3 regions of the Lentzea sp. NPDC054927 genome follow, and region 3 is predicted to be linked to each of the others. Evidence: riboswitches for the same ligand, from Rfam matches in the RefSeq annotation. Region 3 holds a riboswitch; each other region holds the start of a gene.
The links. Region 3 has a riboswitch for glycine ahead of gcvH (glycine cleavage system protein GcvH). Riboswitches for the same ligand answer to the same signal wherever they lie in the genome.
Positions count from the first base shown of each region.

Region 1: it holds a riboswitch for glycine, as region 3 does, so the genes downstream of both, gcvT (glycine cleavage system aminomethyltransferase GcvT) here and gcvH (glycine cleavage system protein GcvH) in region 3, are expected to answer to the same signal.
Region 2: it holds a riboswitch for glycine, as region 3 does, so the genes downstream of both, gcvP (aminomethyl-transferring glycine dehydrogenase) here and gcvH (glycine cleavage system protein GcvH) in region 3, are expected to answer to the same signal.

Region 1 is NZ_JBSGXZ010000078.1:1,379-3,635, forward strand. Features, by position in the region: gene glyA (serine hydroxymethyltransferase) at 1-121, opposite strand, end outside; gene gcvT (glycine cleavage system aminomethyltransferase GcvT) at 135-1,229, opposite strand; glycine riboswitch at 1,329-1,419, opposite strand; glycine riboswitch at 1,421-1,511, opposite strand; gene ACWGE0_RS44790 (DUF3817 domain-containing protein) at 1,557-1,859, opposite strand; gene ACWGE0_RS44795 (hypothetical protein) at 1,874-2,254, opposite strand.
Region 2 is NZ_JBSGXZ010000008.1:278,540-280,796, forward strand. Features, by position in the region: gene gcvP (aminomethyl-transferring glycine dehydrogenase) at 1-897, opposite strand, end outside; glycine riboswitch at 948-1,067, opposite strand; glycine riboswitch at 1,072-1,169, opposite strand; gene ACWGE0_RS16065 (MerR family transcriptional regulator) at 1,250-1,816, opposite strand; gene ACWGE0_RS16070 (bifunctional nuclease family protein) at 2,116-2,257, opposite strand, start outside.
Region 3 is NZ_JBSGXZ010000016.1:14,983-17,239, forward strand. Features, by position in the region: gene ACWGE0_RS22145 (L-serine ammonia-lyase) at 1-907, opposite strand, end outside; gene gcvH (glycine cleavage system protein GcvH) at 936-1,319, opposite strand; glycine riboswitch at 1,382-1,474, opposite strand; gene ACWGE0_RS22155 (alpha-L-fucosidase) at 1,624-2,257, shown strand, end outside.

The DNA of each region.
Region 1 (2,257 bases), on a different contig from region 3:
GGGTGAAGTTCTCCGAGGCGATCATCTCGAGGGTGCCCTGCTGGCGCGCCAGCTCGGCGGCAACGGCCTCGGCGACCTCGGGGTCGTACTCCGCGAGGGAGGCGTTGAACTGGTCGGACATCTGGAAGATCTCCCTACTTGGCGCGCTTGTAGAACGGAAGTGCGACGACCTCGACCGGCTGCTTCTTGCCGCGGACGTCGACCAGCAGTGGGGTGCCGGGCTCGGCACTCGCCCTGGACACGTAGGCCATGGCGACCGAGTAGCCCAGCGTCGGGGACAGGGCGCCCGAGGTGACCTCGCCGACGACCTCGTCGCCGTTCAGCACCGCGTAGCCGTGGCGCGGGGCGCGGCGCTCGGGGGTCTTCAGTCCTACCAGGACCGAGTCCACTTCGGACTCCGCCACCTTCGTCAGCGCGTCGCGACCCACGAAGTCGCCCGGCTTCTCGAGCTTCACCACACGGCCCAGACCAGCGTGGTACGGCGTGAGGGAGGTCGTGAGTTCGTTGCCGTACAACGGCATTCCGGCCTCGAGACGCAACGTGTCGCGGCAGCCGAGTCCGCACGGCTTGAGCTCGTGCGCCTCACCCGCGGACAGCAGCGCGGCCCACACGGCGGGCGCGTCGGCCGGAGCCACGAAGAGCTCGAAGCCTTCCTCGCCCGTGTAACCGGTGCGCGCGAGCAGCGCGTCGACGCCGGCCACGGTGGACGGGTACGAGGCGTAGTACTTGACCGTGGACAGGTCGGTGTCGGTCAGCCCGGACAGGATCTCGACCGACTTCGGGCCCTGGATCGCGATCAACGCGTAGTCGGTCGACTTGTCCGCGACCTCGACGTCGAAACCGGCGGCGCGCTCGACGAGGGCCTCGGCGACGACGAGGGCGTTGGAGGCGTTCGCGACGACCATGAACTCCTGGTCGCCCAAGCGGTACACGATCAGGTCGTCGATCACGCCGCCGTCGGCCTGGGTGATCATCGTGTAGCGGGCCTTGCCGACGGCCAGCGCGGAGATGTGGCCGACCAGCGCGTAGTCGAGCGCCTCGCCCGCCTGCGGTCCGGTCAGGACGATCTCACCCATGTGCGTGAGGTCGAACAGGCCCGCGGTGGTGCGCACGGCGTGGTGCTCGGCGAGCTCGCTGGAGTAGCGCAGCGGCATCCGCCAGCCCGCGAAGTCGGTGAACATCGCGCCGAGCTGCTCGTGCTCGGCGTTCAGAGGCGTGAGGCGGGACATCAGAACGCTCCTCCAGGGTGCGCCGAAGAGCCGGACGCGGCCGGCTGAGGCATCAGAAGAATGACACGGTCCATCGGAGACTCCTCACTAGAGCGAGCCTCCCCCTCTGTCATGAGCCTGAGAGCTTCGCCGCGCGGAGCGCGACTTGCACCGTGGGCGAGGCTGCCGAGCAGCCTGCTTTCCAGAGTTGCCTTCGTCGTGCGGTACCTGTACCTGAGAGATTCCGGGGAGGAGTTGCTCCTTCGGCGTCCCCGCTGAAGGGGACTCTCCCGCGCGACATCGACGGCCGTGTTCAGTTGTCAGCCCCAGACGCTAGCAGGCCAAACGTCACAGCGGCACGCCCTGCGCAGTCTTCTCGACCACCTTGCGCTCCGCCCAGAACGACAGGAACGGGATGGTGCCGGCGAGCAGCACGAGCGCGGTGCCCTTGATCGACCAGCGCAGCTTCAGCGCGAGGTCGACGGAAATCACCAGGTAGATGGCGTAGAGGAAGCCGTGGATCGGGCCGACGACCTTCATCGCCCCGCCCATGTCCGCGGCGTACTTGAGCACCATGGCCACGACCAGGAGCAGCAGGAAGACTCCGACCACGTAAGCCATGACCCTGAACCGGGTCAACGCACCCTTCATCTGCCCGCCTTCGCTCAACGACCGTCCCGCGCGTTGAGGTTCGCGAGCATGCGGTTGTAGGCCGCGAGCTCCGCGTCTTCTTCGTCGTCGAAGTACTCGACAGGCGCGGGTTTGACGGCGTCAACGGTAGCCACTGGCCCAGGAGCGGGCGCAACCGGCTCGGGTGCGAGATCCGCGTCACGGTTCTGGCGCGCCAAACGGCGGAAACGCCACACCATGAAGGCCGGGAAGAGGCCGAAGAGCGGCCACTGGAGCACGTAGCCGAGGTTCTGGAACGTGCCGCTGGCGGACTCGAAGCGCTGCCACTGCCACCACGCGAGCCCGCAACAGGCGATCAGTGCGACCAGGCAGCCGAGCCCGATCAACACTCGTTGGGGAGTAAGGAGGCCGCGCACGGC
Region 2 (2,257 bases), on a different contig from region 3:
TCCGGACCGGACGGCCATGTACCCGGCGTGCGGGCCACCGAAGCCGATCGGCACGCCGAAGCGCTGCGTGGTGCCGACGACGACGTCCGCGCCGATCTCGCCCGGCGCGCGCAGCAGCGTCAGCGCCAGCAGGTCGGCGACGACGACGGCCTGCGCGCCCGCCGCGTGGATCTCCTCGATCAGCGCGGCCTGGTCGCGCACCACACCGGACGCACCGGGGTACGACAGCAGCACGCCGTAGAAGTCGCCGCCCAGGCCGAGGCCCTCGATGCCCTGCGACAGGTCCGCGACGACGATCTCGATGCCCAGCGGCTCGGCGCGCGTCTCGATGACGGCCAGCGTCTGCGGCAGCGTGTCGGCGTCGACGACGAACTTGTTCGACTTCGAGCGACCCGCGCGGCGCACCAGGGTCATGGCCTCGGCGGCGGCGGTCGACTCGTCCAGCATGGACGCGTTCGCGACCGGCAGGCCGGTCAGGTCGCCGACCATGGTCTGGAAGTTCAGCAGCGCCTCGAGCCGGCCCTGCGAGATCTCCGGCTGGTACGGCGTGTACGCGGTGTACCAGGCGGGCGACTCCAGCACGTTGCGCAGGATGACGCCCGGCGTGACGGTGTCGTAGTAGCCGAGGCCGATCATCTGCGTCATCGGGCGGTTCTGCGACGCGAGCTCACGCAGCTCGGCCAGCGCCTCGGTCTCGGTGGCCGGCGCCGGCAGGTCGAGCACGAGGTCGCGCTCGTGGATCGACGAAGGCACCGCGCGCTGCGCCAGCTCCTCCAGCGATCCGACGCCGATGACGTCGAGGATGCGCGCGAGTTCGGCGGGGCGCGGACCGACGTGGCGGTCGGCGAACGGGATGCCGTGCTCGAGAGCGGCGAGCGGAATGCGGTCCTGCGTCATCAAACGCCTCCGGGGGTGGCTGCGGGCACACGTGTCCTGTGCCCTCCCCGCTCTGTCCGTACCCGTGACGGGCGCCTGAGAGGTTCACCCCGTTGTGAGGCGGGGCTTTCACCGTCGGCGGGACCGCAGAAAAGTCTTCAGCACACTCTTCAGCGGTCCACTTTCCAGAGGCGTCTCGCTCACGCGGTCCTGGATGCCTGAGAGGTTCCCGGGGAGGGACTTGCTCCTTCGGCGCCGGGTTTCGAAACCCCGGTCTCTCCCGCCTGAGTTCAGCGACTACCCGTGAAGAATACCCGCAGGCAGCCCAGGTAGTCCCCAGGGACGCGACCTACGTCTCACCGATCAGCACCGATCAGCCGGTCGCGCGCTCCCGCCGGCGGCGCGTCAGCTCGTCCTCCGTCATGGGAGCGATCTCCATGCCGTCCGCACGTTCGGCCGGGAACTCGTGGATCGTCCCGGAGATCTCCCGCATCGCACCGCTCACCGCGATGCCGAACACGCCCTGACCGCCCTGCAGCAGATCGACGACCTCTTCCGGTGAGGTGCACTCGTAGACGGTCGTGCCGTCCGAGAAGAGGGTGATCTTCGCCAGGTCCTGCACGCCACGGCGGCGCAGGTGGTCCACGGCGACCCTGATGTTCTGCAACGAGACGCCGGTGTCCAGCAGTCTCTTCACCACCTTCAGGACCAGGATGTCCTTGAAGGAGTAGAGCCGTTGACTCCCGGAACCGTGGGCCATCCTTATCGTCGGAGCGACGAGTCCGGTCCTGGCCCAGTAGTCGAGCTGCCGGTACGTGATTCCCGCGATCTGACACGCCGCGGGACCCCGGTAGCCGACGAGCTCGTCCGGCAGCGAGGAGTCCGGGAACAGCTCACCCTGCTGCCCGGATTCGGCCCTCACGGGCGCTTCCTCGGCCACGCCTGCCTCCCCTCGCCAACGGCCACGAAAGTCGAGGCCGTCAAGCCACCACGTCAGCTCTCACGAACCGGGTGACGTCCACTCGAGTTCGACGGTAAGACCGGCCGGAGGGCAGGTCAACGCGACGCGCGGGGAGGATCGACCCTCAACCTGAGGTGGAGAGTCACAGCGTCACCCGATGTGGGACGTTCAGGTGACGTTTAGTGATCGTTTAGCGAGCAATGCCAGCGGAAAGTAGCCCAGCCGAGCGACACACCCGTGGGTTACGCCGGTTCCAAACGAGACGGACAGCGACACGCCTATGTGTCCGCGCCCCTGAAGTCCTCCGGAGACACCGAGTCGAGGAACTCGCGGAACTTCTCGACCTCGTCCTCCTGCTCGTCCGGGATGATGAGGCCGGCCTCCGCCAGCACGGACTCCTCCGCGTGGATCGGCACCCCC
Region 3 (2,257 bases):
ACTTCGTGTAGTAGTGCAGCACCGCGGGCACGATGCCGGCCGCACCGTTGGTCGGTGCGGTGACGACACGGCCGCCCGCCGCGTTCTCCTCGTTGACCGCCAACGCGAAGAGCGTGACCCAGTCCATGACGCGCAGCGGGTCGGTGACGAAGTGCTCGCGCTCCAACGTTTTGCGCATGTCGGCGGCGCGGCGGCGGACCTTCAGGCCGCCGGGCAGGACGCCGTGCTCGTTGCAGCCGCGTTCCACGCACTCCTGCATGACGTGCCAGATGTGCAGAAGTCCTTGGCGCACCTCGTCTTCAGTCCGCCACGACAGCTCGTTGGCCATCATGATCTCGCTGATCGACAGGCCGGTCTCGCGGCACCGCGCGAGCAGTTCGTCGCCGGTCAGGAACGGGTGCGCCAACGGCGTCGAGTCCGGTTTGATCCGGTCGGTGCCCGAGGCGTTCTCGTCGACGACGAAGCCGCCACCGATCGAGTAGTAGACGGCGCGCTCGACCGACTTGTCGCCGCTGAACGCCTCGAAGCTCATTCCGTTGGGGTGCAACGGAAGTGACTTGCGGCGGTGCATGACGAGGTCGCGGTCGTGCACGAAACCGATCTCGTGCGCGCCACCGAGCCGGAGCCGGCCGCTCGCGATGATCTCCTCGACCCGGCCGGCCGCGATCGTCGGGTCGACTTCTTCCGGATGGTTGCCTTCGAGGCCCAGGAACACGGCTTTCGGACTGCCGTGGCCGTGGCCGGTCGCACCGAGCGAGCCGAACAGCTCGACGCGCACCCGGTCCACTTCGGACACTCGGTCGCCGAGCTTCTCGACGAACATGGCCGCCGCGCGCATCGGGCCGACCGTGTGGGAGCTGGACGGTCCGATGCCGACGGAGAAAAGGTCGAAAACGCTGATCGCCACTGATCAGTCCTTCGTGGTGGTGGGGCGGTCAGTCAGATTTGGTGAGTTCGGCGTACTTGGCCGCCGTGAGGAGGTTCTCCGCCGACTCGACGCGAACCCGGAACAGCCAGCCGGCGCCGTACGGGTCGGTGTTGACGATCGCCGGGTCGTCGACGACAGCGCTGTTGACCTCGATCACCTCACCAGTGACGGGCGAGAACAGGTCGCTGACGGACTTGGTGGACTCCAGCTCGCCGCAGACCGCGTTGGTGACGACCTTGGCACCGACCTCTGGCAGCTGGACGAAGACGATGTCGCCGAGCGCGTCGGCGGCGTATTCGGTGATTCCGCAGGTCAGGGGGTCCTGGGTGCCCGGCGTCCAGTCGACCCACTCGTGCTCGACGGTGTAGAGCAGGTTCTCGGGGAACTCCACGGCGACTCCTCTGGCTGTGACGGGTCAGGAAACATGCGTCCCCCTCCGCCGTGCAGAGTTGCCTACCCCGAGCGGTCTTGCTGCCTGAGAGTGTGCGGGAGCTTGCCCCTTCGGCGCCCCGACCTGATCGTCGAGGTCTCTCCCACTCGGGTTTCGGCGCCCAGTGATCAACACTTCGCGCCACGGCCGGTCTTCAGTTCTCGACCGCGAACGCTATGTGCGGCCCCCGCCAAGTGTCAACGCGAGATGGTTGACATTGGGGAGAGCGCTGCCAGGGTGAGGTCAGGCAGACATCGGAGGTCTCATGCGGAAGCCGTTCATCGTCGCCTTGCTCGCCTCACTGGTGCTCACCCCTGTTCCCGCTGCCACCGCGGCAGAGGCACCAGCTCCTGTCACAGTCCCCATCGGCCACCTCTTCGACAACGACGGCATCGACACCGCGTCGGACCGGACCGGCAGCTTCGACGGTTCCGGCTACGCGTTCCCGGCGGAGGCGCTGCCGTCCGGGCAGGTCACGGCCGATGGCGTGCCGTACCTCTTCCCGGGAAATTCACAGGCCAAGAACAACGCGGTGGCTCTCGGACAGCGGATCGAGCTCCCGCGCGGCCGCTATCTGACCGCGCACTTCCTCGTGGCGTCCTCGTACAGAGCGGCCGGAGGGACCGCGACCGTGCACTACGCGGACGGATCTTCAACAACCGGTTCGATCACCGGACCTGACTGGTACTCGGGCAGTGGTCCGATCTCCGCGCCGTTCCGGTACTCCCCCGGCGGCACCGACCAGCACCCCGTGTCGATCGGGACCGCCCAGCTCTGGGCAGATCCCCAGAAGGAGGCCGTCGGCATCACGCTGCCGGTGACGAACCCGGCCGTCGAGGGCAAGTCCTCGCTGCACGTGTTCGCGCTGTCTCTGCAACCGGCGGGCAAGGGCGCGGTGC